DNA from 4 places in the Rhizobium sp. 05N49 genome. Region 3 is predicted to be linked to each of the others. Evidence: predicted binding sites of a transcription regulator. Region 3 holds the regulator's gene; each other region holds the start of a gene.
What was found. Region 3 encodes PhoB, which activates phosphate uptake and scavenging genes when phosphate is short. Its sites were predicted from a motif close to TGTCATNNANCTGTCAT; they were not measured.

Region 1 (7,648 bases), on a different contig from region 3:
TAATCGGCCCCGATCAATCTTCGATCGTCTCCGCATATGCCAAAGGTAAGCCTTTCCAGCCGAGCGCCTTTTTCGGCGAGGGCTTTTTCCAGCAGATCAACAAGGCTGCCGATGCCGGACAGGCGCCGGTGGTCAATTTCATCCGGACCGAAACGGGCATCGCGCTAATCGTATCGCAGGCAATCCAGCCTTTCACCGCAGAAGGCGACCTTCCGAAGCTGAGTGTGCTGAGCCTCTACAAGGATCTCACGCCGGAAGTTCTCGACATTCTTTCGGGCGAACACGAACTCGACGGATTGCACCTTGCGACCGCGCCGGAGCCAGGCCTGCTGAACACACCCATCACGGACATGCAGGGCGGTGTCATCGGCCATCTTGTGTGGCCGAGCAAAGCGCCTGGCAGCGCCGTGTTTCACCAGGTCTATCCCTACATATCGGCCGCCATCATTATCCTTGTGATGTTCTTGGGGGGCGTTCTTCTGGTGGGCGCTTCCGAGGCGCGGCGCCTGCGCCAATTGGCACAAGCAGCGATTTTCGAAGCGAACCACGATAGCCTGAGCGGCCTGTTGAACAGGCAAGGGCTTCTCTCACTGCTGGAAGAAGTGCAGGGCACTGATCTTGCGCAGCCCCGGCTCTATCTGGTCGATCTCGATGGGTTCAAGGCTGTCAACGACGCATGGGGGCATGCGGTCGGCGATGACCTTATCCGGATCGTTTCGAACGCCCTGGTCGCCTGCCACCCTGAAGTCGTCGCTGCGGCCCGATTGGGAGGCGACGAGTTTGCGCTGGTGCAGATTGGGTCTGCCGCGCCTGGAGAGATAGAAGCGACTATTCTGGCGCTGTTCGCCGAGCCCTTGAAAATCGATGGGCGGACGATCGAAGTTGGCGCAAGCATCGGCACTGCCGCGCTTGACGGAGACTTATCGCCCTTGGAGCTTCTCCGCAGGGCGGATATGGCGCTTTACCGCGCCAAGGAAAATGGCAGGGGCCGAGCGATCGAATACGACCCGGAGCTCGATCGAGAGCGCCAGAAGGTCGCCGAAATGGAAGCTCTGTTGAAGAGCGCCATCAGCGACGGTGTGATCGAAGCCTTTTTCCAGCCTCTCGTCTCTGCTGCGACAGGCGCTGTCACGGGCCTTGAAGCACTGGCGCGCTGGCGAACCCCGACAGGAAACATAAGCCCGGAGATTTTCATCCCGCTCGCCGAAAGGTGCGGTCTCATCGATGCGCTAGGCACCCTCATGCTGAAAACATCGATCGAGCATGCCAAGAACTGGCCCGGCCTGGCATTGTCGGTCAACGTTTCACCGGTCCAGCTCTGCAATCCGGAATTCGCCGCCGAAGTGATCTCGCTCCTGCAGGGCCTCGATTTCGATCCGAAGCGCCTGACATTGGAGATCACCGAAGGTGTTCTCATGACAAATCCGGACCAGGCCCGCCGGTCGATAGATCATCTCAAACAGGTTGGCATAAAATTCGCGCTTGATGACTTTGGCTGCGGCTATGCGAGCATCGGCGCGTTGCGGCAGTTCGGCTTTGATCGAATGAAGATCGACCGTTCGCTCGTATCCGCCCTCGACCAAAGCTCGAATGGTGCCGATGTACTTCGGGCAACCATCTCCCTGGCGACCGCGCTACAGATTCCGGTCACCGCGGAAGGCATCGAAAATGCGCACCAGGCTGAGATCCTGCGGGAGGCGGGCTGCGATCAACTGCAAGGCTATCTGATCGGAAAACCGATGTCGGCACTCGACATATCCAGCAAGCTCCGGGAGCATGCAGCGTGATGCCAGGCAGATCGCGCCAGCGCTCTGGCTGCCGTTCGGCTTGGGAGCAATTCGACGTCTGAAAGCGACATTTTCAGGCATTGCTGCGGCAATCGACCGCAGCCCTGCGGCAATAGGGCCGCACCTCCTTCGGTAAGGCCCTGTTAACGCGCGATTCATTCGGAAGGTCAGTGCCTTCAGCGGCTTATGCACAGCTTTGCATGTCGCGGCGCCTGCCTCCGGCTGTCATCAAACTGTAATAATAGACGCCTAGCCCGCCTTCCCGTGACGAGGAAATTCAGCGCTCTCGACAATGGACACCCCCTCCATGGCGCCGGACCTCGTCGTCCTCTAGTTCCATCAGGGAAGAGTCGCAAATGCTCACCAAGAAACTTCTTTCGGCCTGCCTCGGCGCTGGCCTGGTTGCCGCTCTGGCAGTCTCGGCCTCCGCCGCTGACATTACCGGCGCTGGCTCCACCTTCGTCTATCCGGTCCTTTCGAAGTGGTCCGCGGACTACAACAAGGAAACCGGTGACAAGCTGAACTACCAGTCGATCGGTTCGGGCGGTGGTATCGCCCAGATCAAGGCTGCCACGGTTGACTTCGGCGCTTCCGATGCCCCGCTCAAGCCGGAAGACCTGACGGCTGGCGGCTTCGGCCAGTTCCCGCTGGTTGTCGGCGGCATCGTTCCCGTCATCAACGTCAAGGGGATCAAGTCAGGCGAATTGAAGCTTTCGGGCAAGGTTCTCGCCGACATCTACCTCGGCAACGTCACCAAGTGGAACGACAAGGCAATCGCCGACCTGAACCCGGGCCTGAAGCTGCCCGACAGCCAGATCGCTGTTGTTCACCGTTCAGACGGCTCGGGCACGTCCTTCAACTGGACGAACTTCTTCTCGAAGGTAAACCCGGACTGGAAGTCGAAGGTTGGTGAAGGCACCGCGGTCAACTGGCCGGTCGGTATCGGCGGCAAGGGCAACGAAGGCGTTGCCGCATACGTCACCCGCGTCAAGGACTCCATCGGCTACGTCGAATACGCCTACGCCCTGCAGAACAAGCTGCCCTTCGTTCTGGTTCAGAACGCTGCCGGTCAGTATCCGAAGCCGAATGCCGAGAGCTTCTCGGCTGCCGCTGCAAGCGCAGAATGGGGCAAGGCCCAGGACTTTTACCTGATCATGACTAACKCTCCGGGCGAAAAGGCCTGGCCGATCACGGCAACCACCTGGGCCATCATGTACAAGGAGCCGAAGGACGCCGAGCGCTCCAAGGCTGCTTTCTCCTTCTTCAAGTGGGCTCTCGAAAAGGGCCAGAAGGAAGCGTCTTCGCTCGACTACGTTCCGCTTCCGGACACGCTCGTGAAGCAGATCGAAGACTACTGGACGGCTTCTTTCAAGAGCTGATCCTGACGAAACTGCGGTCGGGGCGGGAAGCTTTGCTTTCCGCCCCAAATGCCTTTGACACCCCCTCAAAGCAGCAGAGCGTACGGATATGAGCGAAGCATTGGCATCGCTGCCCGCCGACATCGCGGGCGTGAAGCGCCGCGACGGCGCCGCAGGCGATCGTATTTTCTTTTGGATAGTTTTGGGCTGCGGCCTGTTTGTTCTCTTCGCCCTGCTGGCAGCGGCGGTCTCCATGGCCATGGGCGGGCTTCTCGCCTTCCGCACGTTCGGCTTCGGCTTTCTGACCGGCACTGAATGGGACCCGGTTGCCGAGCGGTTCGCGGGTCTCGTGCCGATCTACGGCACGCTGGTGACCTCGGCGCTCGCCATGATCATCGGTGTTCCCGTCAGCCTCGGTATTGCGGTGTTCATCACCGAAGTTGCGCCGCGCTCCGTTCGCGGCCCGATCGGCGGCGCTGTCGAGCTTCTCGCCGGTATCCCCTCGATCATCTACGGCATGTGGGGTCTCTTCACCTTCGCGCCCTTCATGTCGGATTACATCCAGCCGGTGCTGATCGACTGGCTTGGCCCGATCCCGCTGATCGGCGCGCTGTTTTCGGGGGCTCCGCTCGGCATCGGCATGCTGACCTCGGGCATCGTGCTGGCGATCATGATCATCCCCTTCATCTCCTCCGTCATGCGCGACGTCTTCCTCGTCGTCCCCGCACAGCTGAAGGAATCGGCCTATGCGCTGGGCTCGACCAAGTGGGAAGTGGTGCGCGACATCGTCATTCCGCATACCCGCACAGCCGTCGTCGGCGGCATATTCCTCGGCCTCGGCCGTGCGCTCGGCGAGACCATGGCGGTCACCTTCGTTCTCGGCAACACCCACAATATCGCTGTGTCGCTGATGGAGCCTGGCACCTCGATTGCCGCAACGCTTGCCAACGAGTTTGCAGAGGCTTCGGATGACCTCTACCGGTCGTCGCTCGCAGCACTCGGCCTGATCCTCTTCGTTGTCACCTTCATTGTCCTGGCTGCTGCCAAGCTGATGCTGGTGCGTATGGCAAAGCAGAGGGGAGAGTAATCATGGCTACCTATTCCGGTTCGCTCTACCGTCGGCGCCAGCTCAGCAGCGCCATCGCTCTGACGCTCTGCGGCATCGCCACCGTGCTTGGCCTCGTCTTCCTTGTCTGGATACTCTGGACAACGCTGATCCACGGCCTGTCCGCCCTGAGCCCCACGCTTTTGACCGAAATGACGCCGCCGCCTGGTGAAGATGGCGGCGGTCTTGCCAACGCCTTCATGGGCAGCCTGCTGATGGTCGTGCTTGCTGTTGTCATCGGCACGCCGATCGGGGTGCTCGCCGGCACCTACCTGTCGGAATTCGCCCGCGGCAAGAAGCTCGGCGAGGTCATTCGCTTCGTCAACGACATCCTGCTCTCGGCGCCCTCAATCATCATCGGCCTGTTCGTCTATGAGCTGGTTGTTCGCCCAACGGCACGTTTCTCCGGCTTTGCCGGCGGCATCGCGCTGGCTTTCATCTTTCTGCCGGTCGTGGTGCGCACGACCGACGAGATGCTGCGGCTGGTTCCTGACGTGATGCGCGAGGCAGCCCTGTCGCTCGGCATCCCGCGCTGGAAGGTCACGGTCAACGTCCTCTATCGCGCCGCGTCGACCGGCATCCTCACCGGTATCCTTCTGGCGATCGCCCGCATTTCCGGTGAGACCGCGCCGTTGCTGTTCACGGCTCTGAACAATCAGTACTGGAGCCTCGATATGTCGCAGCCGATGGCGAACATCCCCGTGGTCATTTTCCAGTTCGCCATGAGCCCCTATGAGCAATGGCAGAATCTTGCGTGGGCCGGTGCCTTCGTGATGACGGCCGTCGTTCTAATCCTGAGCGTCGTATCGCGCTCCGTTCTGAACCGAAAAGGTGGGAAATGATGCTTCAGTCCCAAGACACTTTCGACGCCGCCAGCAAGTCGGAAAAGCCGATGGCCAAAGACAAGATCGCTCTCGAGAAAGTCAATTTCTATTACGGCGACGCCCACGCCATCAAGGATGTGAGCCTGAGCTTCCCTGAGCGCCAGGTTTCGGCCCTGATCGGTCCGTCGGGATGCGGCAAGTCCACGCTGCTGCGCATCCTGAACCGTATCTACATGCTGTATCCGAAGATGCGCGCCACCGGCTCGATCAAGCTCGACGGCAAGAATATCCTCGACCCGAGCTTCTCGATGAACGAGCTGCGCGCCCGCGTCGGCATGGTCTTCCAGAAGCCTGTGCCGTTCCCGATGTCGATCTATGACAACATCGCCTATGGCATTCGCCACCACGAGCGCCTCAACAAGGCCGACATGGATATCCGCGTCGAACAGGCGTTGCGGCAGGCCGCCCTCTGGGATGAAGTCAAGGACAAGCTGAAGGGCAGCGGTCTCGGCCTTTCCGGCGGCCAGCAGCAGCGTCTTTGCATTGCCCGCGGGGTAGCACTGCGTCCGGAAGTTCTGCTGCTCGACGAGCCGACCTCGGCCCTTGACCCGATCTCGACTGCCAAGGTGGAAGAGCTGGTCGCGCAGTTGAAGGGCGAATTCACGATCGTCATCGTTACCCACAACATGCAGCAGGCAAGCCGCATCTCCGACAACACCGCCTTCATGTATCTCGGCGAGCTGATCGAATATGGCCCGACCACGCAGATCTTCCAGTCGCCGAAGGTCAAGCGTACGGAAGATTATATCACCGGCCGCTACGGCTGATACGACATTCCCTCTGCGGAAACGAAAACGGCCGGCATGCGATGAGCATGGCGGCCGTTTCTTTCGTGATATCGGAAAAATGGCTTACCAGGCGAGATCCAGGCGGTCGAGGCCGTGGAAATGATAGACGTCCTTGACGACGGGCGTCTTCGCAAGCTTGAGCCCCGGCAGGCGCTTGAACAGGATCGGCAGCACGACATTGAGCTCCAGCCGCGCCAGCGGCGCGCCGATGCAGAAGTGGATGCCGGCGCCGAACGAAAGATTGGGCGCCTCGTTGCGGTCGGGCTTGAAGGCGAGGGGATCGCTGAATTTCGCCGGATCGAGATTGGCGGCCGCCAGGATCATGCTCACCTTGTCGCCGCGCCTGAACTCTATGCCGTCGATCTCGGCAGGTTCCAGCGCCCATCGCTGGAAGATGTGGACCGGCGCGCAGATGCGCAGCGATTCCTCGACGGTACGCTCGGTGGCGGTTTCGTCACGGAAAAGCTCGGCCGGATCGTAGTCGCTGTCCAGAATGACGCGCACCGAATTGCCGATCTGGTGGACCGTTGCCTCATGGCCGGCGTTGAGCAGCACGATGGTCGTCGAGACGAGCTCGTCTTCCGTCAGGTACTGGCCCTTGTGCTCGGTATGGATCATATGGGTCAGCAGGTCGTCGCGCGGTTCGGCCCGGCGCTCGGCAATGACCGTCTTCACATAGTCGGAAAATTCCCGTGCCGCCTGCTCGGCGGCATCTTCGTCCGCGCGGGTGCGCCCGAACATGTACATGCGCACATAGGCATGCGACCATTTGAGGAGCTGCGGCCCCATGTCTTCGGGAATGCCGATCATGCGGGCGATCATCGTCACCGGGATGATATCTGCGAAGGCGGAAAGAAGCTCCACCTCACTCTTGTCGGCAAAGCCGTCGATCAGCCGGTTGGCGAGTTCTTCCAGCTCCGGCTTCATCTTCTCGACATGGCGCGAGACGAAGGCGCGGTTGACGAGCGTACGCAGCCGCGTGTGTTCCGGCGGCTCCAGCTCCAGCAGAGAATAGCGCTCCGCGAGATCGAAGGCGGCGATATGCGGTTCGGGCTCGGGAAGGCCGAGCTCCTCGCGGCTGGCAATATGCAGGATCTGCCGGCCGAAACGGCGGTCGCGCAGCAGCCCGTTTACATGATCATAGCCGGTGACGAACCACTGCTTCTGCTGTTCCCAGTAGAAGGTGGGACAATGGGCATGGAGCGCGGCATAGACCGCGTTCGGGTTGCCGTAGAAGGCCGGATCGCTGCCGTCGAGCGAGACATGGCGGGTTGCGGGATCGATCTTGAGAAAGGGCGGTATCATCATGGGCAGAGGCTTAGCGGATTTGCCGTGCCTCGGAAAGATGGGCGCTTGGAGCTATTCCAGTAATGTAGTGCAGTGGTTTTGCGCCCGGAATTGCGCAAAAACAAATGCTCTAGCCTGCGCGGGAGAGCACGCCCATGCGGCGAAGCGCTTCCACCTGATCGTCGACGGTCGGCACGAGCTCGCCGGCATGGGAGTTGGGCTCGCCTGGCGCGGGCGCTGCCGTTTCTTCCTCGCCAAAGACGACCGTGCAGTTGCGGCCGGCGGCCTTTGCAGCATAGAGAGCCCGGTCGGCAGCCGAGACCAGCCGGTCGATATTGGCCTCGATCGCCGAGGAAAGCGCGATGCCGACGCTGACGGTGGCGGGGATCAGTGCCTCGCCTGTGCTGACGGGTAAGCGGCAGAATTCGGCGCGGATCGA
Region 2 (7,648 bases), 340 kb from region 3:
TCTCGGCAAGCTCAGGCCCGAATATGGGCACGATTCGCATTTCCACATCCGCATGAAATGCCCGCCGGGCGACAAGGGCTGCACCGGACAGGCGCCGGTGGCGGCCGGGGACGGCTGCGACAAGTCGCTGGCCTGGTGGTTTACGAAAGAGCCGTGGGCGGCGCCGAAGCCGAGTGCAAAGCCGCCGAAGCCGCCGCGTGAGGTCATGGTCTCCGACCTGCCGAAGGCTTGCTCGGCCGTTGTCAACGCCCCGTCCATCGCCTCCGCGGAAGCCGGGACCTATGGTGGTCCCTCCGCGGCGAGTGCACTGACGGCGGCGCCGGCGGCGGCACCCCCTGTCGATACCGGCAGCGCGCTTCCTTCCGTCGGCCCGGTTCCGAACGACAAGCCGATGGTGCAATAGGCTGAACGGGCTGGCGGGCGGCTGTCTTTCAAATCACAAACGCCTGGTGTAGAAGCGGCCAAATCGATTGAATTCTCGCGCGGAGGGTCCGACCATGGCCGGCAGCAAGTGCCTAGCATTGATTGCGCATGACCAGAAGAAGGACGACATGGCGGAATTTGCCCGCCGAAACAGAGATCTCCTCGCCCAATGGAAAATCGTCGCTACCGGCACGACCGGCGGGCGTGTGCTCGATGCCGCACCCGACCTTCACGTGACCCGGCTGCAAAGCGGCCCGCTCGGCGGCGACCAGCAGATCGGTGCACTGATTTCCACCGGCGAGGTCAGCGCCCTGATCTTCTTCGTGGACCCGCTGACGCCGATGCCGCATGATGTCGATGTAAAGGCGCTGATGCGGCTTGCGATCGTGTACGACATTCCGATGGCGCTCAACGGGTCGACAGCCGAAAAGCTTCTCCCTACCCTCAACGCCTGATCCCTCGGGCTACAGCACGGAACCGGCCATGACTGCATCCTCTACTCCCTTGCCCTTTCCGATCCTGATCGGTGACATCGGTGGCACGAATGCCCGCTTCTCCATTCTGACGGATGCCTATGCGGAGCCGAAGCAGTTTCCCAATGTGCGCACCGCCGACTATCCGACGATCGACGAGGCGATCCAGAAGGGCGTGCTCGACAAGACCTCCGTGCAGCCGCGTGCAGCAATCCTCGCCGTTGCCGGCCCGATCAAGGCCGATGAAATCCCGCTGACCAACTGCCCCTGGGTGGTCCGCCCAAAGAGGATGATAGAGGGCCTCGGGCTCGTCGACGTGCTCGTCGTTAACGACTTTGAAGCGCAGGCCCTGGCGATCGCGGCACTCTCGGACGATAATCGCGAACGTATCGGCAATGCCTCTGGTGACATGGTCGCCTCCCGCGTCGTTCTCGGACCGGGCACGGGCCTCGGTGTCGGTGGCCTCGTCCATACCCAGTCGACGTGGATTCCGGTTCCGGGCGAAGGCGGGCATGTCGATCTCGGGCCGCGCAGCAAGCGCGACTATGAAATCTTCCCGCATGTCGAGACCATCGAAGGCCGCATTTCGGCCGAGCAGATCCTCTGCGGACGCGGCATCGTCAATCTTTACCGCGCCATCTGCGCTGCCGACGGTGTGGGGCCGACCATGAGCGACCCGGCGGACATCACGTCGCATGCGCTTGCCGGCAGCGACAAGGTCGCGGTCGAAACCGTCTCGCTGTTTGCCACCTATCTCGGCCGCGTGGCGGGCGACATGGCGCTGCTTTTCATGGCCCGCGGCGGTGTCTATCTCTCGGGCGGCATCTCGCAAAAGATCCTTCCGGCACTGAAAATGCCGGAATTCCGGGCCGCTTTCGAAGACAAGGCACCGCATTCGGCGCTGCTGCGGACGATCCCGACCTATGTCGTCACGCATCCGCTGGCTGCTCTTGCCGGGCTTTCTTCCTATGCGCGCATGCCAGGAAACTTCGGCCTTTCGACGGATGGGCGGCGCTGGCGGGCCTGAGCCTGTCTAGCCAAAGCTTCTTCGACTCTTTATAGAGCCCGCGAATATGCGTGCCGCGCTCAAGGCATGCGATCCTGAGACAGGAAATCTTTTTTGGAAGCCGCCGACAGCAGACAACCACACGCCAACAGCGATACCGTGACCGGCATCCTGAAACGCATCATTGCGGAAAACGGCCGGGACCATCTCTGGGGCTATGTCTTCGCGATTGCCTGCCTGATCGTTGTGGCGCTTTCGACGGCTTTCACCGCCTGGATCATGCGGGCGATCATCGACGAGGCCTTCGCCAACAGGCGTGCGGACGTTGTCTGGATCATCTGTCTTTCCATTTTTATCGCCTTCATGCTGCGCGGTTTTGCGAGCTACGGGCAGGGTGTCGCGCTATCGCGGATCGGTAACGATATCGTCGCGCGCTACCAGCGGCGGATCTATTCGCATCTGATGACGCTCTCCGTCGGCTACTACAACGAGGCTCGTTCGGCGCATATCGCCGCCCAGGTGAGCCAGAACGTCACCGGCATCCGCGACGTTTTGAACCTCACCATAACCTCGACGGTCCGTGACCTCCTGACTTTCGTCGCCCTGATCGGCGTCATGGTCGTTCAGGACCCGTTACTGAGCCTTGCCGTTTTCATTCTGGCACCGCCACTGCTTTATGCGCTGCGTTATGTTTCCAAGCGTCTTCGCTCGGCAACCCGCGAGGCGGTCAACCTCAACAGCCATGTTCTCGGCGCCATGCAGGAGACGATTCAAGGCATTTCCATCGTCAAGGCCTTCACGATGGAAGAGGCACTTGAAAACAAGGTCAACAAGTTGATTTCGGCGGCCGAAGGCAGGGCGAACCGCATAGCGCGGCTTTCCGAACGCACCTCGCCGCTGACGGAGAGCTTTGCCGGATTCGCCGTTGCGAGCGTGCTTGCCTATGCGGCCTACCGCTCGATCTACCAGGGCGTACCGCCGGGTGCCTTCTTCTCCTTCGTCACGGCGCTGCTGCTCGCCTATGATCCGGCCCGTCGCCTTGCCCGCCTGCAGGTTCAGATGGAGCGCGCCGTCGTCAACGCCCGAATGATCTACGAGTTGCTCGACATGGAACCGCGTCAGCGCGAATTACCGGATGCAAAGCCACTTGTCGTGACCGAAGCAAAGATCGAGCTGCGAAACGTCTCGTTTGCCTATGGCAATGAAAGCGTGCTGAACACGGTGACGCTGACGGCAGAGGGCGGAAAAACGACAGCACTTGTCGGCCCGTCGGGCGCCGGTAAGTCCACCGTCATCAGCCTCATTCCCCGCTTCTACGATCCGCAGGAAGGCCAGATCCTGATCGACGGGCAGGATATTGCGCATGTGACCAAGCAGTCGCTGCGCCAGCAGCTCGCCTATGTTTCGCAGCAGCCCTATCTCTTCGAAGGCACGATCCGCGACAATATTCGCTACGGCCGTCCGGAAGCGACGGATGAAGAGATCGAAAAGGCGGCGCGGCTTGCCTATGCGCATGACTTCATCGTTTCCCAGCCCCAGGGTTATGACACACCCGTGGGCGAAAACGGCGTGACACTGTCAGGCGGGCAGCGCCAGCGGCTTTCGATCGCCCGTGCCTTGGTGCGCAACGCGCCGATCCTGCTTCTCGACGAAGCGACCTCGGCGCTCGATACGGAATCGGAAGCAGCCGTGCAGAAGGCGCTCGACGAGGCCATGACCGGCCGCACGGTCGTCGTCATCGCTCATCGTCTGTCCACCGTGGTGCGCGCCGACAAGATCATCGTGATGCAGCAGGGCCGCGTCGTGGAAGAAGGCAATCACGAGACGCTTGCGAAGGTCAGCGACGGTCTTTACGCTCGCCTCAATAATCTGCAGAGGCCTTCGGCTTCTGATTCATACTGATCAGGATGATGGACTGACATGAGCGACGCTGCGATGAAACTGGTTGTGGTCGGAGCGGCGGGGCGCATGGGGCAGACGCTCATCCGTCTCATCCATTCCATCGATGGTGTTACGCTGCATGCAGCGGTCGAGCGGCCGGGCTCTCCTTTCATCGGCAAGGATGCCGGCGAAATATCAGGGCTCGGTCCCAACGGCATCATCATCGGCGACGATCCGCTGGCAGCGTTCCTGCATGCCGAGGGCGTGCTGGACTTTACGTCACCTGCCGGCTCCATCGAATTTTCCGGTCTCGCCGCGCAGGCCCGTATCGTTCATGTCGTCGGCACGACCGGCTGCTCGCAAGAGGACGATGCGAAGATTGCGGCGGCTTCGCGCCATGCCCGCATTGTCAAATCCGGCAATATGAGCCTCGGCGTCAACTTACTTAGCGTTCTCGTGCAGCAGGCAGCCCAGGCGCTCGATCCTGTCGACTGGGACATCGAAATCCTCGAAATGCATCATAAGCGCAAGGTCGACGCACCCTCCGGCACGGCATTGCTGCTCGGCGAGGCGGCAGCGAAGGGCCGCAATATCGATCTTGCCGCGAAATCCGTACGCGTGCGTGACGGCCATACCGGCGCGCGGGAAACCGGTACGATCGGCTTTGCGACATTGCGCGGCGGCTCCGTCATCGGCGAGCATTCGGTGCTCTTTGCCGGCGAAGGCGAAACCGTCACCCTTTCGCACAGCGCAACCGACCGTTCGATTTTCGCGCGTGGCGCCATCAAGGCAGCGCTTTGGGCGCGCGACAAGAAACCGGGGCTCTATTCCATGCTCGACGTTCTCGGGCTTTCTTCCCATTGACCATTTCTCGGAGGCATTTTTCATGAGCGGTACCCTCGTCCTCGTTCGCCACGGCCAGAGCGACTGGAATCTCAAGAATCTTTTCACCGGCTGGAAGGACCCTGATCTGACCGAGCTCGGCATCCAGGAAGCCACGACCGGCGGCCAGGCGCTTGCCGACTATGGCATCAAGTTCGATATCGCCTTCACCTCCGCGCTGGTGCGCGCGCAGCACACCTTGAAGCTCGTCCTCGACAAGGTCGGCCAGCCTGATCTCGAGACGATCCGCGACCAGGCGCTGAACGAGCGCGACTACGGCGACCTCTCCGGCCTCAACAAGGACGATGCCCGCGCCAAGTGGGGCGAAGAGCAGGTGCATGTCTGGCGCCGCTCCTATGACGTTCCGCCTCCGGGCGGCGAAAGCCTGCGCGATACCGGCGCCCGTGTCTGGCCTTATTATCTGACGGAAATCCTTCCGCGCGTCCTGCGCGGCGAAAAGGTGCTGGTTGCCGCGCACGGCAATTCGCTGCGTTCGCTGGTCATGGTTCTCGACAGGCTCACCCGCGAGCAGGTTCTGTCGCTCAATCTCGCGACCGGCGTGCCGATGGTCTACAAGCTGAAGGCAGATTCGACCGTCGCTTCCAAGGAAGTGCTTGGGGACATGTCCGGCGCGCATTGAGCGAGATCAGGCATTGATAAGGTTCAAGGCCGGGCTCGCGCCCGGCCTTTTCGTTTTCAGTTCTCGCCATTTTAGTTTTCGATGGTGAACTGGACGCGGTCGGCGGCAAAACGGCTGATGGAATATTGCACCGGCACACCTTCCAGATCGGTGTTCATCGCCTTGGTGATCAACAGCACGGCGCCCGGTGTCAGCTCGAGATCGGCGATATCGCCGGCGTCGGCGTGGGTGGCAGTGATCTCCGTCGTGGCGCGCACATAATCCGACAGGCCAAGTGCCGCGAAAGCCTTGGTGATGGACTCAGTCTTCCTGTAGATCTCGCCGATGCCGGCAAAACGCGCGGCAGGGAACCAGCTCGTCCCGCGCGCGACAGGCCGTTTATCCGCATCACGCACCGTTTCCAGCCGGATGACCGGCGTGCCCTCGGCCACGCGCAACCAGCGGGCCACTTCGGCATCGGCCACTTCTTCTGCATGGCCGAGCAGGAGCGCGTGTGTCTCGCGTGCCTGATCTCTGAGACCGTCGGTGAAACGGGTACGGCGGCTGATCGGAAAATTCAGGCGCTCCTTGCGCTCGATCAGCGTGCCGCGGCCCTGCACTGCGCGCACGATGCCTTCCTGGGCAAGGGCTGCGAGTGCGCTGCGGACGGTATGCCTGTTGACGCCGAACTGCAGCGCCAGAACAGTTTCCGGCGGCACCATGCCCGTTTCGTCGTAGGCGCCACGGCTGATCGCCTCGCGGATCCTGTCGGCGATCTGCCGCCACAGCGCCACCCCTGTCTGCCGCTGTACCTGCTTTATTCCTGCCATTGCACCCCTGCCAGCTTATTTTCCGCCCGAATTCATCTTCGGGCTCGGCCAATTTCGGTCGCGCCATGTCACACGCTTGTCACCTCGCCGATTTAGGGATAGGTATAGCTTGTATGGTTGTCTATATCAATAGACATTTCAAGGAAAAGATGATGACGGCAGCGGAGAAGACGGTAGCTGCGGCGCGAACGGATGACGGGCGTAAACGCACCGTCGATCTGCTCGCCCGCGCCGAGACACAGGAATTGCTGGCAGCGTGGGATGCGCTGGCGGAAAAGCCGGTCTTTCAGCCGGTGCGTGGCCCGGAAACCGGCCTCGTCATGGTCCGCGGCCGCATCGGCGGCGGCGGAGCGCCCTTCAATCTCGGCGAAGTGACGGTGACGCGCGCGACGCTGCGCCTCGCCTCCGGTTCCGTCGGCCATGCGCAGGCACTTGGTACCGACCGTGAGAAGGCGCGGCTTTCAGCCATCTTCGATGCGCTCTGGCAGGAAGAGGCGACCAAGAGCTTCGTCGAAGAAAACCTGCTTTCGCCGATCGCTCGGCGGATCGGCGACGACGTCAACCGCAAGGCTGAGGAAACGGCTGCGACCCGCGTCGATTTCTTCACCATGGTCCGGGGAGAAGATTGATGAGTGCCAAGACCGATGTTCTGACCGGCGGCTTTGTCGAGCCGGTCTTCCAGGCCCAGAGCGTGTTCAAGATGCTGATGGACGGCATGGCCCGGCCCGGCACGATCCAGACCGTAACACCCGACATCGTGCCACCGGCACCACTCGGCATTGCCGCCGGCGCGATCGGCCTGACGCTCTGCGACCATGACACCCCGGTCTGGCTTTCCGCGGGGCTTGCCAAGTCGGCGGTTCCGCAATGGCTCGGCTTCCACGCCGGCGCACCTATGACCACCGAAAAGGCCGAAGCGCGCTTCGCCTTCGTGGAAGCCGGCATGACGCTTTCCACCTTCGGCCTGTTTGCATCAGGCACGCAGGAATATCCTGATCGTTCCACGACTGTCGTGATCGAACTTGCCGATCTCGAAGGCGGCCGCCGGCTCGCCCTGATGGGACCGGGCATCCAGAGCGTGGCCGAGATCGCACCGGTCGGCCTGCCGGAAACCTTCTTGCGCCTCTGGACGGAAAACCGCGCGCTTTTTCCGCGCGGCGTCGACATCGTGCTGACGGCGGGCAAGCGCTTCCTCTGCCTGCCGCGCACCACCAAGATCACAGCAACGGAGATCTGAGCTCATGTATGTTGCCGTCAAGGGTGGCGAGGCCGCCATCGCCAATGCTCACCGCCTGCTCGCCGACCGCCGGCGTGGCGACCGCTCGGTGCCGGCCATCGGCATCGAGCAGATCGTCGAACAGCTGGCGCTCGCCGTCGACCGCGTCATGGCCGAAGCCTCGCTCTACGACCGGACGCTCGCAGCCCTTGCCGTGCGCCAGTCGCGCGGGGACATGATCGAGGCGATCTTCCTGCTGCGCGCCTATCGTACGACGCTACCGCGCTTCGGCTATTCGAAGCCGCTCGACACCGCCAA
Region 3 (7,648 bases):
CGACAGAGGTGACGGCAACGCCCGCGCCAAAATCCAGATATCGCTCGCCGGTTTCGGTGATCAGCCAGACGCCTTCACCTCGCTCGAACCGCAGCGGGGCACGAGAATAGGTATCATAAAGCGGCGAGGCTTCAGCCATGGCGCGATCTCCTTCAATCAGGCTCTGAGGCAACGGACTCCGGCTAAGAAAACCAGGTCCGAAAAATTAAAAATGCCGCCTTTCGGCGGCCTGAAGCACTATTTACTTTTCGCACTGCAATGTCAACAAAACTGAGGATTTAGCGCATGCGTCAAGCCTGCAATCCGCATTACAGGTCTATCAACAGCTAATGTTGCAGAAATGACTCTCCCGGGAAGCAAGTTGGGGAAAACTACGAATTCGGATTCATCGGATTCCTGCGACTCTTGTCACAGAGTCAGGCTCACACTAGGTTAAAGTTCAATTACTAGACTGCATGCGGCGGAACTAGTCACCAAAATTGATCAGGCGTTTCTTGCTTCGGAGGCTTCCGAGGCAACGGTGAGGGATTCTGCCATCACCAACGCGAAAGGTGGAGACAGGGCATGAACTGGACAGACGAGCGTGTCGAAAAGCTCAAGAAGCTTTGGTCGGAGGGACTGAGTGCCAGCCAGATCGCTGCGCAACTTGGCGGAGTAAGTAGAAACGCTGTTATCGGCAAGGTTCACCGGCTCAGTCTTCCCGGCCGCGCCAAGGCCGGCGGAACCGCAACCACGGCGCGTGCGCCCAAGCGCAACACCTCTGCGCCCCGCGCCCCGAACTATGCATCTCGCATCGCCACCCGCACCGTGACGCGCCAGCAGGGCGCAACGATGCTGAAGGAAGAGATCGAGATCGAAACGGTCGAGGAAATGGAATACGTGCCGGCCAAAAACGTGGTCGTGCCTATTTCGCGCCGCCTCGGCCTGACGGAACTGACGGAGCGCACCTGCAAGTGGCCGGTCGGCGATCCGCTGAAGGACGATTTCTACTTCTGCGGCTGCGACTCCCCGGATTCATCGCCCTATTGCAACTACCACCAGCGTCTCGCCTATCAGCCGGTGAGCGAACGCCGCAAGGCTGTCCGGGTCGCCTAATCCGCGATCTTCCAACAGACGCGATGTATCATCACCCCTCCTCGCCTTGCGCGGAGGGGTGATTTTTTAGCCGGCACAGGAACGGCGGAAAACGGTTCCTGACCACGATCTGCGGAAGGCCGATCTCTGCCTGCATCCACCTGCCTGACAATACGAACTTATGTGGCCAAGACCATCGATGCGTTTCAGCCCCAGGGCTGGCATGGACCGGTGGGTCATAGCGCTGTAGCGCGATATTCTGATACAGATGCGGTATTCTGGTCGAGTAGCACGGCGCACATAGTCGCTTGGGGGTGCCAATGGAGATCGATCCAAAGCGGATGACAATGGGGTTCGTCGGGGCGGGCACGATTACCGAGGCTGTCGTCACCGGATTGGGCAAGACAGCGTTTCGCGACGCACCCATCGCGCTGTCACCTCGTAACGCAGGCGTCGCCTCCCGGCTCGCGGCGGCAAACGGGAATGTGTCTATCGCTGTGGGCAACCAGGATGTTCTCGACCGCTCCGATCTCGTATTTTTGGCAGTGAGGCCGCAAATTGCCGAGGAGGTCATCCGCTCGCTTCGATTTCGGCCGGGCCACCATGTCATCAGCTTTGTCGCGGCTACGCCAATGGATCAACTGCTGGCGTGGATCGATCGGCCGGTTCGCCTGAGCCTGGCAATTCCACTTCCGTTCGTCGCCGATCTCCAGGGGGCGACTGCGATCTACCCGCCCGACGAGGTCTCCCACACCCTCTTTTCGGCGCTCGGAACGGCGATCCAGGTTGAAGACAAGCAGGAGTTCGAACTTCTCGCGGTGGCGAGCTGCCTGATGGCCAGCTATTTCGGCATCCTGGACGCGACGTCGACCTGGCTGCAGAGCAAGGGGCTCTCGGGAACGGCTGGCGACGCCTACCTCCGTCAATTGTTTTCCGGCCTCGCCCATGCTGCCCGTTCAAAACCTGTCGCGAGTTTCGATGAACTCATCGGCGAGCATTCGACCAAGGGCGGATTGAACGAACAGGTGCTCGAAGACTTTCGTGCGTTTGGCGGCACTGCGGCTCTGCAAAAGGCTCTTGATCGAATTCTTGTGCGCATCCGTCTGTAAAAAGCAGATCCTTTCGAGGTTCGCTTTCGGCGCCTGGTGTCGGCTTTCGTAAGGAGCTAGGGGTGCCAGATAGACAAACGGGCCGCCCGGCAAGCGAGCGACCCGTCTGGACCTCCGATCACTCGGATTAAGCTTAAGCTTCCATGGAATATCCCGCGCCGCGCACGGTGCGGATGACATCCTGCATGTTGGAGAAATTCAGCGCCTTGCGCAGGCGGCCGACATGGACGTCGACGGTGCGCTCGTCCACGTAAATATCATGGCCCCAGACGCCGTCGAGAAGCTGCGAGCGGGAGAAGACGCGGCCCGGCGAGGACATCAGGAATTCCAGCAGGCGGAATTCGGTCGGGCCGAGGCGGACTTCGCGGCTCTTGCGATGGACGCGGTGCGTTTCGCGATCGAGCTCGATATCACCACATTTCAGAACGGTGGAGAGCACCTCGGGACGGGCGCGTCGGAGCATCGCCTTGACGCGGGCGACGAGTTCCGGCGTGGAGAAGGGCTTGACGACATAGTCGTCCGCGCCGGTCGAAAGACCGCGAACGCGCTCGCTCTCTTCACCGCGCGCCGTCAGCATGATGATCGGCAGGCGCTCGGTTTCCGGCCGCATGCGCAGCCGGCGGCAGAGCTCGATGCCGGAAACGCCCGGCAGCATCCAGTCAAGGATGAGCAGGTCCGGCGTGCGCTCCTGAAGCCGGATTTCGGCTTCGTCGCCACGAAGGATCGTATCCACCTCGAAACCTTCGGCTTCGAGGTTGTAGCGGAGAAGCACGCTCAGCGCCTCTTCATCTTCAACAACTGCAACTCTTGGGATCATGCGTGTCAGTCTCCTAATGCATGATCCTTAAACCGGGGGTGATTTAAGCAAGGGACCATGCAAGACTCGGAATTGGCTGCGACCCTTGCGCGCCCCGACGGGGCGCGCACGCAATCGGCAGGTCCGGATTACTCCGTGACCGCACCAACGGTATTGGAGCTGTCGTCCTTCGGACGCTCGCCCTCCGGCTGGGCGCCGGTTGCCATGTAGTAGATCGTCTCGGCGATGTTGGTCGCGTGGTCGCCGATGCGCTCGATGTTCTTGGCGCAGAAGAGAAGATGCGTGCAGCTCGTGATGTTGCGCGGATCTTCCATCATGTAGGTGAGGAGTTCGCGGAACAGCGAGGTGTACATCGCGTCGATCTCGTCGTCGCGCTCGCGGATGGACTTGGCCTTGTCGGCCGAGCGATTGGTGTAGACGTCGAGCACTTCCTTAAGCTGGACCAGCGCCAGTTCGGAGAGATGCTCGAGACCGCGGGCGAGCTTGCGCGGAACGCCGGTGCTCTGCACCGCGATGACGCGCTTTGCCGTGTTCTTGCCGAGATCGCCGACGCGCTCGAGGTCGGCGGCGATGCGGATCGAACCCATGATCTCGCGAAGGTCGGAGGCCATCGGCTGGCGGCGGGCGATCGTGACGATCGCCTTGTCGTTGATCTCGCGTTCAGCGTGATCGAGGATCACGTCGTCGGAAATGACCTTCTGAGCGAGTGCGGTGTCACCGTTGACCAGCGCGCGAATTGCGTCGGCGCCCATCTGTTCGGCAAGACCACCCATCTCGGAAATGCGCCGGGACAGGAACTTCAGATCGTCGTCATAGGCGGAAAAAATATGTGTCGATGCCATGGGGCTTTGTCCTCGAAAATCGGGAAGGCTTCACATTGCCAAAATCAGCCGAACCGGCCCATGATATAGTCCTGGGTGCGCGGATCGTCCGGATTGGTGAACATCTTGTCAGTATCGTTTTCCTCGACCAGGTTGCCGAGGTGGAACATGGCCGTACGCTGTGATACGCGCGCGGCCTGCTGCATGGAATGCGTCACAATGACGATCGTGTAGTTTTCACGCAGCTCGTGGATCAGCTCTTCGACCTTTGCAGTCGCGATCGGGTCGAGCGCCGAGCAGGGCTCGTCCATCAGGATGACTTCCGGGCTGACGGCGACAGCGCGTGCGATGCACAGACGCTGCTGCTGACCACCGGAAAGGCCGGTACCGGATTCATGCACGCGGTCCTTGACCTCGTTCCAGAGGCCGGCGCGCTGCAGGCTGGTCTCGACGATCTGGTCGAGGTCGGCCTTGGACTTTGCCAGACCGTGAATGCGCGGGCCGTAGGAGACGTTTTCATAGATCGTCTTCGGGAACGGGTTCGGCTTCTGGAACACCATGCCGACGCGGGCGCGGAGTTCGACGACGTCGATATCGGGATCGTAGATATCATCCGTGTCGAGCGTGATCTTGCCGGTCACGCGGCAGCCGTCGATCGTGTCGTTCATGCGGTTCAGCGAACGCAGGAAGGTGGACTTGCCGCAGCCCGAGGGGCCGATCAGCGCGGTCACGGTGTTTTCGCGGATGTTCAGATTGACATCGAAAAGCGCACGCTTCTCGCCGTAATAAACGGAGACATCCTGACCGATCATCTTATACGGAACGTTGCTCATTTTCTGGTCCAGCGCCTTCTCGACTGCGGCTTCCGTCAACATGTTCATGATCTTTACTCCGTTTACCAGCGGCGCTCAAAGCGACGACGCAAGAGGATAGCTCCGATGTTCATGACGATCAGGAACAGGAGCAGGACGATGATGGCACCCGAGGTTCTTTCCACGAATGCGCGCTCGGCTTCGTTGGCCCACATGTAGACCTGAACCGGAAGTGCCGTGGAGGGATCGAGCGGAGTGGCCGGCGCCTGGGCGACGAAGGCGACCATGCCGATCAGGAGCAGCGGCGCAGTTTCGCCGAGTGCGTGGGCAAGGCCGATGATCGTGCCGGTCAGGATGCCGGGCATTGCAAGCGGCAGCACATGGTGGAACACCATCTGCATCTTCGAGGCGCCAAGGCCGAGGGCTGCCGAGCGGATCGACGGCGGTACGGCGCGCAGCGCCGCACGCGTCGCGATGATGATCGTCGGAAGCGTCATCAGGGTCAGCACCAGGCCCCCGACGAGCGACGCCGAACGCGGCAGGCCGGCGAAGTTGATGAAGACCGACAATCCGAGCAGACCGTAGACGATCGACGGAACGGCGGCGAGGTTGTTGATGTTGACCTCGATCAGATCCGTCAGCTTGTTCTTCGGCGCGAATTCCTCGAGGTAGATCGAGGCAGCGACGCCGATCGGCAACGAAAGGGCAAGCACGATGAGCATCAGGTAGAGCGAGCCGATGAGGGCGACGCCGAGACCTGCTGCTTCCGGACGGCTGGAATTGCCGTTGACGAAGAGGCCGGTGTTGAACGTCTTGTGGAGAGCACCGCTCGCCTTCAGCTCGTTCATCCAGGCAACCTGCTTGTCGTTGACCTTGCGGTTCTTCTCATCGACCGAAAGGTTGATCTGGCCTTTGTTGGCACTGTCGATATTGGCATCTGCAAGCACCGTGACATTGACGGTCTTGCCGATGATCGACGGGTCGGCAACGACCATGTCGCGCAACTGGATCGGCGCACCCTTGGACAGCATGGCGGATGCGTCGCGCACGTCAGGACGGCTCGATGCATTGATGCCGAGCTGCTTGACGATCGCGTCGCGCAGCAGAACCGGATAGTTGGCAGCGACCAGCACCGAGGGGTCGGTTGCACGCTTGTTGTCCGGGTCGAGCGTCTTCTCGGCGAACTCGATCGGCAGCGTGATCGACGTCTGCTGGAAGGCCGTATAGCCGTTGCTGATGACCGTCCAGAGCAGGATGAAGAGGAAGATGAGGCCGAACGCTATGGCTGCTATGCCATAGGCCTGGAACCGGCGCTCGGCGGCATAGCGGCGCTTGATGCCGATATCGCGACGCGCGGGCGCCTTGGAAACGGTGACGCCGGCGACGGGGGAAACAATATTCGTCATTCGTACTGCTCCCGATATTTGCGCACGATGTAGAGCGCGTAAATGTTGAGGCAAAGCGTGATGCAGAACAGCGTGATGCCAAGTGCGAAGGCGACCAGCGTCTGCGGCGAGGTGAACTCAAGGTCGCCGGTCAACTGGTTGACGATCTTGACGGTCACGGTCGTCATCGGCTCGAAGGGATTGATCTGGATACGGGCGGCGACGCCGGCGGCCAGAACCACGATCATGGTTTCGCCGATAGCGCGGGAAGCCGTCATCAGCAGCGCGCCGACGATACCGGGAAGGGCTGCGGGCAGGACAACCTTCTTGATGGTTTCGGAGCGCGTGGCGCCGAGGCCGAGCGAACCGTCGCGCAGGGCACGCGGAACGGCGGTGATAATGTCATCCGACAGCGAGGAAACGTAAGGGATCAGCATGATGCCCATGACGATGCCGGCGGTGATGACGCTCTGCGCCTGGATGAAGTTCGTATAGTTACCGGTCAGGAGACCGCTGATCTGCGACGAGAAATCACGCAGGAACGGCCCGACGGTGACGAGCGCGAAGAAGCCGTAGACGATCGTCGGAATGCCGGCGAGCACTTCGAGAAGTGGCTTGGCGATCGAGCGGATCTTCGGAGAGGCGTATTCGGCCATATAGATGGCGGCAAAGAGGCCAACCGGCACGGCGACCAGCATGGCGACCAGGCCGATATAGAGCGTGCCGAGCAGGAGCGGGATAAGCCCGAACTGGCCGAAGGAGGAGCTGCCCGCACCGGCAAAGCGCGGATCCCAGACCGTTCCGAAGAAGAAGTCGACGAAGGGAACGACGGAGAAGAAACGGGCCGCTTCTGACAGCATCGAGAGAACGATGCCGATCGTCGTCAGAATGGCGATAGAGGATGCAACGAGCAGCGCCCAGAGCATGACACGCTCGACACGATTGCGGGCGCGGAAGCGCGGAGCAACCGAGCGCAACGCATAGAAGGCGCCTGCGACGGAAATGAGCAGAACGATCGCCGTCATGATGGTGCGGCTCGTCATGCTCTCAGAGTTCAGGGTCTTTGCGGCATCGATCATGTAAGGCTGCGGCTCGCCGGCGAGCGGCACACCCTTTTCACTGAGCTTTGCCTGCAAGCCCGCGGGATTGCCCGAGAGGGAGGAAACCTCATCCGAGGTCAGCAGGTTCATGCCGCGGGCAATGGTGGCGACCATGCTGTAGGCGAGATCCTGCTGGACGGCCGGCTGCGCCTTCACGTCGTCAGGAAAGGCGCCGCGAACGGAAGAAGAGATGATGCCCGGGCTGACAGCCAGCCAGACACACAGAACGATCAGGGACGGCAGAGCAGCCCAGATCGCGGCATAGGAGCCATAATAGGCCGGCCGCGAATGCAGGGCAGCAGATCTGCCTCCGGAAAGTGCGCTAGCGCGGCTGCGCGCAGCCACATAGGCAACGGCGCCGATCACCACCAGGCACAAGAGTATGATGGATGTGCTCATTCGTTACGTCCCCAGGCCCACAGCCCCCAAAGAACCCGGCAGCTCCAGGAGCGTGCCATCGGCTTCATTATCATGGAGAAGAAGTTCACCCGTCCGGCGCCCCGAATGGAGCCGGATGGATAAGGCGATGC
Region 4 (7,648 bases), 350 kb from region 3:
ACCCTTCGATATTTACCTGCCCGAAATGGTTGAACCGGTCGCGCCACAGCCGGAACCTCAGCTGCAGCCCGTTGCCGCGGTTCCCGTCGAAACGACGCTACGCGCAGCGACAGAACTTTCATCCATTTCGGATTTCGCCTTCTGGGAGGTCATGGCCTTCGAGGAGACCGATGCCGGTCCGTCGCGTACTCCGGTCATCGCGTTGCAGCAGGTCGAACCAGAATCGATCACTTCGCGCTTCCGCATCATGGAATGGCGCCCAGGCCGACATAATCCGGCGCCGGTGGCGCCGCGCGCAACGCTGCCCGTAACGTCAGCGCCGGCCCGCCCCGCGCGTCCTCCGGCAGTGCGCGTTGCTCCGGCTCCGGTCGCTCCAGCTCCCGTCGCCCAAGGTCCGATAGTTCAGACCCCGGAAATACAGGCGCCTGTGGTCCAGTCGAATCAGGCACCGGCAGAAGCACCGCCCGCATCGCGTGTCGAGATCACCGCACCTGCACTATCCCCGGTTCGCTCTGCCCGCATGATCGTCGAGAAGGTTGATGCATCGGGCTACGAATTCCCGCCGCGTGCCCTGTTGCAGGAGCCGCCGGAGCGGCTCGGCGAGATCATGTCGCAGGAAACGCTGGAACAGAATGCCGGCCTCCTGGAGAGCGTGCTGGAGGATTTCGGCATCAAGGGTGAGATCATCCATGTCCGCCCCGGTCCGGTCGTCACCCTCTATGAATTCGAGCCGGCGCCCGGCGTAAAATCATCCCGCGTCATCGGCCTTGCCGATGATATCGCCCGCTCCATGTCGGCACTGTCTGCCCGTGTTGCTGTCGTTCCCGGCCGCAACGTCATCGGCATCGAACTGCCGAATGCGACGCGTGAAACCGTCTATTTCCGCGAGATGATCGAGAGCGACGATTTCGACAAGAGCGGCTACAAGCTGGCGCTCGGCCTCGGCAAGACGATCGGCGGCGAACCCGTGATCGCCGAACTCGCGAAGATGCCGCATCTGCTCGTTGCCGGCACCACCGGCTCGGGCAAGTCAGTCGCCATCAACACGATGATCCTGTCGCTGCTCTACCGCATGACGCCGGAACAGTGCCGCCTCATCATGGTCGATCCCAAGATGCTGGAACTCTCCGTCTATGACGGCATTCCGCATCTGCTAACGCCCGTCGTCACCGATCCGAAGAAGGCCGTCATGGCATTGAAATGGGCGGTGCGCGAGATGGAGGAGCGCTATCGCAAGATGTCGCGTCTCGGCGTGCGCAATATCGACGGTTATAATGGCCGCGTCTCCCTGGCCCGTGAGAAGGGCGAGACCATCCATATCATGGTCCAGGTCGGCTTCGACCGGCAGACCGGTGCGCCGATCGAGGAACAGCAGGAGCTGGACCTTGCACCGATGCCCTACATCGTCGTCATCGTCGACGAAATGGCCGACCTGATGATGGTTGCCGGCAAGGAGATCGAAGGCGCGATCCAGCGGCTTGCGCAGATGGCGCGTGCTGCCGGCATCCATCTCATCATGGCGACACAGCGTCCTTCGGTTGATGTCATCACCGGCACGATCAAGGCGAACTTCCCGACCCGCATCTCCTTCCAGGTGACCTCGAAGATCGACAGCCGCACGATCCTCGGCGAACAGGGTGCCGAACAGCTGCTTGGCCAGGGCGACATGCTGCATATGCAGGGTGGCGGCCGCATCTCCCGTGTCCATGGTCCCTTCGTTTCCGATGCCGAAGTCGAGAAGGTCGTGGCACACCTGAAGACGCAGGGTCGGCCGGAATATCTCGATACGGTCACGGCCGGCGAGGATGAAGAAGCCGAGGACGAAGAGGACGGCGCCGTCTTCGACAAGAGCGCCATGGGTGCCGAGGATGGCGACGAGCTTTACCAGCAGGCCGTCAAGGTCGTCCTGCGGGACAAGAAGTGCTCGACCTCCTATATCCAGCGCCGCCTCGGCATCGGCTACAATAGAGCAGCTTCGCTCGTCGAGCGCATGGAGAAGGAAGGGCTGGTCGGTCCGGCAAACCATGTCGGTAAACGCGAGATCGTCTCGGGCCGCGGCGACAACGAATAATCGGAGCGCGGCTGGCTATCCTTCTTCGGAGGCCAGCCGCAGCGTCTCGAGCACGAAGTTACGCTTGCCGCCGGTATAATAATCCCAGTCGTCATTGGCCTCGCCCATGAGTTTCATCTTAAGGGCGGCATAGGCGTTCGCGCGCTCCGCGTGCGAGCGTAGATAGTCCCGAAACGCGAGCCGGTCTCGCAAAACGACATTGTTCGCCGAGCAGAGATATAGTCGTGCGCCGTAGAAGCCCTTGCCGCCGGTGAAGGTCCAGGTCTGCTGCTGGTATTTGTCGCCATGGAAGGTGAAGGCGCCAAGCGATTCTACGCGCTCGATTGCTTCGGGAAGCACATCCGCATTAGCGAAGGCAGCGTGCAGGTCGATCTTCGGCTTTGCCGCCAATCCGGGCACCGATGTGCTGCCGACGTGATGAAAGACGGGGGCGAGATCGGCAAGAAGCGGCTCCAGTTCGCCGACGATCCGGCGGAAGAGAGACGGCCATTCCGGGTCATAGTGGACGACACGAATGGCCATTCTCGTTTCCTGCCTCGTTTAGACGATTTCCTTCAGGAAGCCATCCAGGATGTCGACCATCTTGCGCTCGGCCTCTTCCAGCGAGCCGCTATTGTCGAGCTCCACGACATCGTAATCGCCGCGCACCGTCAGCGGGCCGCGTGCGAGGCGGGCCATGATGTCCTCGTGCGTCTCGCGGCCGCGCGCCTCCAGGCGGCCGGCCAGCACTTCGGGGCGGGCCGTAACATTGATGACCTTTAGCCGCGGGAAAGCAGCCTGGAAACGGTGCAGGGCCGAGCGCGAGCCATTGGCCACGACGAGGTGACCCCTGGAAAGTGCAACGGAAACCTCCGCCGGAATTGCATATTTCAAGCCGTGCGCCTCCCACCAGACGGCAAAGGCACCAGACTGCTCCATCGATGCGAAACCGGCATCCGAAACGGCGAGGTGATCCTCCCCACCGGCATCGCCATCGCGAGTGATGACACGGCGGGCAAAATGCACGTCTTCGCGGCGATCGAAATGCCGGGCCGCAAGGTTCATCAGCGTGTCCTTGCCGGCCCCGCTCGGGCCGACGACGACGACCATGATGCCGCGTTCGGCGCCAGCGCCCGGATGGGGTTCGTGTGACATCATCATGCGACACGGCGTCCTTCACGCCAGACGGATCGCGTCACCGGCACGCCATGTGAACGGTGGACGCGGACGAGATCGGCACGCAGGCCGGTTGCGATGCGGCCGCGATCGTTGAGGCTGACGGTGCGTGCTGGCGTTGCCGTCACCATTGCAATTGCCTTCGACAAGGTAATGCCCTCGACCTCGTCGGCAAGAATGAAGGGCGCATGCAGCAGGCTGAGCGGCACATAGTCGGACGAAAGCACGTCGAGAACGCCGAGCTGCGCTAAATCACGCGCGGCGATATTGCCGGAATGCGACTTGCCGCGCACGATGTTCGGCGCGCCCATCAGAACGCTCATGCCGTTCTCGTGCGACAGCCGGGCTGCGTCGATGCTTGTCGGGAATTCGGCCAGGCGAACGCCGTTTTCGATCGCCTCATCGACATGGGCAGATGTGGCATCGTCATGGCTTGCGACAGTGATACCGCGTTCGGCGCAGACCTTCGAGATCGCGTCGCGATTTGGCGTCGAATTGCGATCGGACTCGGCGATGCGTCTGGCGCAGAAGCGGGCAAACTCCTCATCGGAAAGACCGCGCTTCTTCTGATAGTAGAAGATGTACTGGTCCATTGTCTGGAACTGGCGCTGGCCCGGCGCATGGTCCATCAGCGAGACGAGACCGACATAAGGATCGTTTTCGAAATCGGCGAAGTGCTGCAGCACGTTGTCGGCCGAAACCTCGCAACGCAGATGGAGGAGATGTTCGGCACGCAGGCGCCCTTCCTTTTCGGCGGACTGGATGGCATCGGCCATCTCGCGCATCTCACCGTGCTCGAAGCCACCGTCTTCGTCAGCACCCATGCGCAGGCAGTCGAAGACCGTTGTGATACCCGAAGTGACGATCTGCGCGTCATGGGCCTGGATCGCCGCCGTCTTGTTCCAGCGGATGCCCGGACGCGGCGAATAGTGGCCTTCCAGATGGTCCGTGTGCAGCTCGACGAGGCCCGGAATGATGTAGTCGCCCTCAAAGTCTTCGCCGGCTACCGAAATGCCTTTTGAAATATCGGCGATCTTGCCGTCGCGTATCAGGATAGAGCCCGAAAGGATGTCGTCCTCGAGTACGATACGGGCATTTGAAAGAACGGTTTCTTTGCTCATGTCAGGAAATCTTTCAGCTTTTGGCGCCAGCAAGAGGCAGCCATGTGTGGACTTTGAAAGGCGCGCCGCGCGCCTCCTCGCTAAAGACGGCGAGGCCGGAAATGTGAAGCGGCCTGCCGGTAAAAGCTGCAAAACGCTCCGTCAGGATCGCCTTCATCACTTCCGCGCGCTCTTCCGGCACCTGACCGGTCAACGTCATATGGAAGCCGAAGTCATCCATGACATATGGATAGCCCCAGCGCATGAGATTATTGCGCTGGCTCTCGGAGAGCCTTTCCGGTTTGCGCCTGATAATGTCGGCCTCGGAGAGTGCCGCCCGGAATGGCTCGAAAGACTTTACCACCTTTGCGGCGAAATCCTGAAGCGGCTGGTGCAGCGAACCCGGAACAAGTGCGAAGAAGCGACCGAGCTGGCCGAGCACCAGCTCGGGGATTTCAAAGGCCGGCGTCTTGGCGGCAAAATCTTCGACGACCGCCATCAGGTCCTTTTCGGTCACGGAGGAGGCAAGCTCGAAGGGCGCCTTGATCGTCGCGTGGAAGCCGTAGCGGCGCGGATCGGCGGTCAGTTCGAATTGTTCGTTTGACGGCAATGTCTTGTATTCGGGTGCAGGATAGGTCTCGCCGGTAAAGGCATTGCGGCCGAGCCAGACAGAGGCCGCATCCGTCAGGGAATCATCCTTGGACGGCGAAAAATAGAGAGCGTAGCGCAAGGCTTTTATCCTGGAGATCGTCCGAATGGGGAGCGCAATGTGCATTGATTTGGCGGTGAACCGCAAGCACGCTCCGGCTAAAAGATTTCCATGACAGAATGATGATGACGGCGGGCCGTCATCATCATTTGATCGGGCTTAGTGGCCGGCCTTGGTGCCCATCAGGCGATGGCGCAGTGCATTCGATGCGGTATCGAACAGGAAGACAACGATCAGGATCAGGATGACCATGTATGCGACGTTTTCCCAATTGGAATTGGTGCGCATGGCTTCCCAGAGCTTGAGACCGATACCGCCGGCGCCAACGGCGCCGATGATCGTCGCGCCGCGTACGTTCGATTCCCACTGATAGAGCGTCTGGCTGACGATAACAGGGACGATCTGCGGCATGATGCCGTAGCGATGCACCAGCACGGTCGAGGCGCCCGTCGACTTCACGCCTTCGCGCGGCTTGTTGTCGATATTCTCGAGACCTTCCGAGTAGAGCTTGCCGAGCGTGCCTGTCTCCGTGAGGAAGATGGCGCCGGAACCGGCAAGAGGACCGGGGCCGAAGGCGCGCGTCAGGAACAGCGCCCAGATCAGCATGTCGACCGAACGCAGGAAGTCGAAGAAGCGCTTCAGGGCCTGATTGAGGAACCTGTTTGGCGTGATATTGCGCGCTGCCATGAAGGCGAGCGGGAAGGCCGCGAGCGAACCGAGCAACGTGCCGAGGAAGGCCATCACGATCGTCTGGAACAGCTTGGTCCAGACATCGCCATGCTGCCATTCGCTGTTGTTCCAGATATCGTCGAAAGCGAGCGACAGGTTCGACTGATCGGGATGGATACGCGGGCCGGAGACGATGAGACTGATGACCTCGCTTGCCGGCTTGTCGAAGAACGGCGACTGCGTATCGAAGACGAAGTTCGCCCAGCCGATAAATCGCTTGCGCACTTTCACGCGGTCGACGGAAATGCTGACATCCCCTGCAAAACCAAGATTGGCAAGCACGTTGTCGTCATAGACCGTCATCCAGCCCGGAACCGGACCGACGACTTTCGGTGCGCCGCTGCTGACATCGACCGGCACCGTCATGCCATGGGCAACGATCGTCGTCTGGCTCTTGCTGACCGTCACTGTGCGGCCGCTGCCGCTGACGAGAACCGTGATGCTGCCATCCGTGTTGGTTTTCAGCCAATCCGGATGCGGATCGTCGCCAAGCGGTGAGAAGCGTGGATAGCGCGTCTGGATCGTGCCATCGTCCTGGATACGGAATTCCGGCTGCACGTCATAGCTGATCCACTGGCTCATATAGATGCCGAAGCGTTCCCAGTGGGCTTCGGCGATGAGCTTCGGCAGGTCGAAAAACCAGACGGCATAAAAGCCGTAGAGGATTGTCGCGAGCACAATGAGGAGACCGCCGAAACGCTGGCGGAAGGACTTGTGAAAATATTCCGGATAGCGCGTTTCGATCTCATGCATGCGGTTTGCGTCGATGACCGTCATGGCAGCCTCAATGTTGCAGGAGGAAGGCGTGTTCGCCGACGAGCCGGCGGCGCAGCCAGGCGGAGAACTGGTCGACAGCGACAATCGTCACGAAGAGCAGCAGCACGAGCGCCACGGTCTTCGCGCCGAAACCGCGGGAAATGGAAAGCTTGAGCTCTTCACCGATACCGCCGCCGCCGACAGCGCCGATGATGGTCGAAGCGCGCACGTTGATCTCGAGGCGCAGCAGCGCATAGGACGCATAGTTCGGCATGACCTGCGGCAGAGCGGCGAAACGCACGCGCTCCAGCCAGTTCGCGCCGACGGCGCGCATGCCTTCGTCCGGTTTCATGTCGATGTTTTCAGCAACTTCATAGAAGAGCTTGCCGAGTGCGCCGATCGTGTGGAGCGTGATCGCGATAATGGCGGCCACCGGTCCGATCGAGAGGATCGCCGAAAACAGGCCAGCGATGACGATTTCTGGGAAGGCGCGCAGGAATTCCATGATGCGCTTGGTAAAGATGCGCAACGGCCAGTTCTTCGTCAGATTGCGTGCCGCAAAGAAGCTGAGCGGAACGGCGAAGATGAAGGCGATGATGGTCGAGACGAGCGCGATATTGATCGTGACGATCATCAGCTCGAAATACTCAGGAATGTAGAAGCTGCCCCAGACATAGACGCGGCCATTGGCGAAATTATATTCTTCGCCACCCTTGTCGTTCGGGCTCGCAATATCGAAAAGCGCGCGCCAGACATCGGTCCAGTCTTTCGGGATAAGCCAGCTCAGGAAGTCGAACAAATGCGGCAGGCGTTCGAAGAAGTGACCGGCATTGCTCTCGTCGGCAAAGCGTACGGAGCTGACGAAGGCGGCGATGAGGATCACCAGGCCAAGGGCGGTATAGAAACGCCGCCTGGCGATCATCCTGTCCCAAGCGGTGGCGATTTCCTTCGCGCTCTGCATCGGCACATGCGGCTGTGTATCGGCAATAGTCATGAACGCCTCGCCTGGTCACAAGAAAAGGGGCGGCCGTTGCCGGCCGCCCCGTATACGGATGGTGCAATCAGCCGCCGATAGCAGCCTTACGAACTTCTACGACAGCGTTGTAGAAGTCGTGCTTGACCGGGGCG

Region 1: the regulator PhoB is predicted to act here: its motif matches at 2,011-2,027, upstream of pstS (phosphate ABC transporter substrate-binding protein PstS).
Region 2: the regulator PhoB is predicted to act here: its motif matches at 6,181-6,197, upstream of phnG (phosphonate C-P lyase system protein PhnG).
Region 4: the regulator PhoB is predicted to act here: its motif matches at 5,147-5,163, upstream of AC1DF8_RS04805 (DUF1045 domain-containing protein).

What each region holds. Positions count from the first base shown of each region.
Region 1 covers NZ_JBFTME010000007.1:258,228-265,875, forward strand. The annotation lists gene AC1DF8_RS16715 (bifunctional diguanylate cyclase/phosphodiesterase) at 1-1,787, shown strand, start outside; gene pstS (phosphate ABC transporter substrate-binding protein PstS) at 2,144-3,166, shown strand; gene pstC (phosphate ABC transporter permease subunit PstC) at 3,255-4,232, shown strand; gene pstA (phosphate ABC transporter permease PstA) at 4,235-5,092, shown strand; gene pstB (phosphate ABC transporter ATP-binding protein PstB) at 5,143-5,901, shown strand; gene AC1DF8_RS16740 (cytochrome P450) at 5,986-7,230, opposite strand; gene AC1DF8_RS16745 (diguanylate cyclase) at 7,340-7,648, opposite strand, start outside.
Region 2 covers NZ_JBFTME010000002.1:137,734-145,381, reverse strand. The annotation lists gene mepA (penicillin-insensitive murein endopeptidase) at 1-403, shown strand, start outside; gene AC1DF8_RS04890 (methylglyoxal synthase) at 498-878, shown strand; gene AC1DF8_RS04885 (glucokinase) at 907-1,923, shown strand; gene AC1DF8_RS04880 (ABC transporter ATP-binding protein) at 2,017-3,804, shown strand; gene dapB (4-hydroxy-tetrahydrodipicolinate reductase) at 3,823-4,647, shown strand; gene AC1DF8_RS04870 (2,3-bisphosphoglycerate-dependent phosphoglycerate mutase) at 4,670-5,305, shown strand; gene phnF (phosphonate metabolism transcriptional regulator PhnF) at 5,377-6,114, opposite strand; gene phnG (phosphonate C-P lyase system protein PhnG) at 6,267-6,743, shown strand; gene phnH (phosphonate C-P lyase system protein PhnH) at 6,743-7,351, shown strand; gene AC1DF8_RS04850 (carbon-phosphorus lyase complex subunit) at 7,356-7,648, shown strand, end outside.
Region 3 covers NZ_JBFTME010000002.1:476,309-483,956, reverse strand. The annotation lists gene AC1DF8_RS06600 (acetylornithine transaminase) at 1-139, opposite strand, end outside; gene AC1DF8_RS06595 (GcrA family cell cycle regulator) at 565-1,095, shown strand; gene AC1DF8_RS06590 (pyrroline-5-carboxylate reductase) at 1,395-2,183, shown strand; gene phoB (phosphate regulon transcriptional regulator PhoB) at 2,317-3,000, opposite strand; gene phoU (phosphate signaling complex protein PhoU) at 3,129-3,842, opposite strand; gene pstB (phosphate ABC transporter ATP-binding protein PstB) at 3,887-4,702, opposite strand; gene pstA (phosphate ABC transporter permease PstA) at 4,717-6,039, opposite strand; gene pstC (phosphate ABC transporter permease subunit PstC) at 6,036-7,517, opposite strand.
Region 4 covers NZ_JBFTME010000002.1:124,404-132,051, forward strand. The annotation lists gene AC1DF8_RS04785 (DNA translocase FtsK) at 1-2,071, shown strand, start outside; gene AC1DF8_RS04790 (GrpB family protein) at 2,087-2,593, opposite strand; gene phnN (phosphonate metabolism protein/1,5-bisphosphokinase (PRPP-forming) PhnN) at 2,612-3,208, opposite strand; gene AC1DF8_RS04800 (alpha-D-ribose 1-methylphosphonate 5-triphosphate diphosphatase) at 3,208-4,347, opposite strand; gene AC1DF8_RS04805 (DUF1045 domain-containing protein) at 4,361-5,056, opposite strand; gene phnE (phosphonate ABC transporter, permease protein PhnE) at 5,195-6,541, opposite strand; gene phnE (phosphonate ABC transporter, permease protein PhnE) at 6,549-7,514, opposite strand; gene phnD (phosphonate ABC transporter substrate-binding protein) at 7,582-7,648, opposite strand, start outside.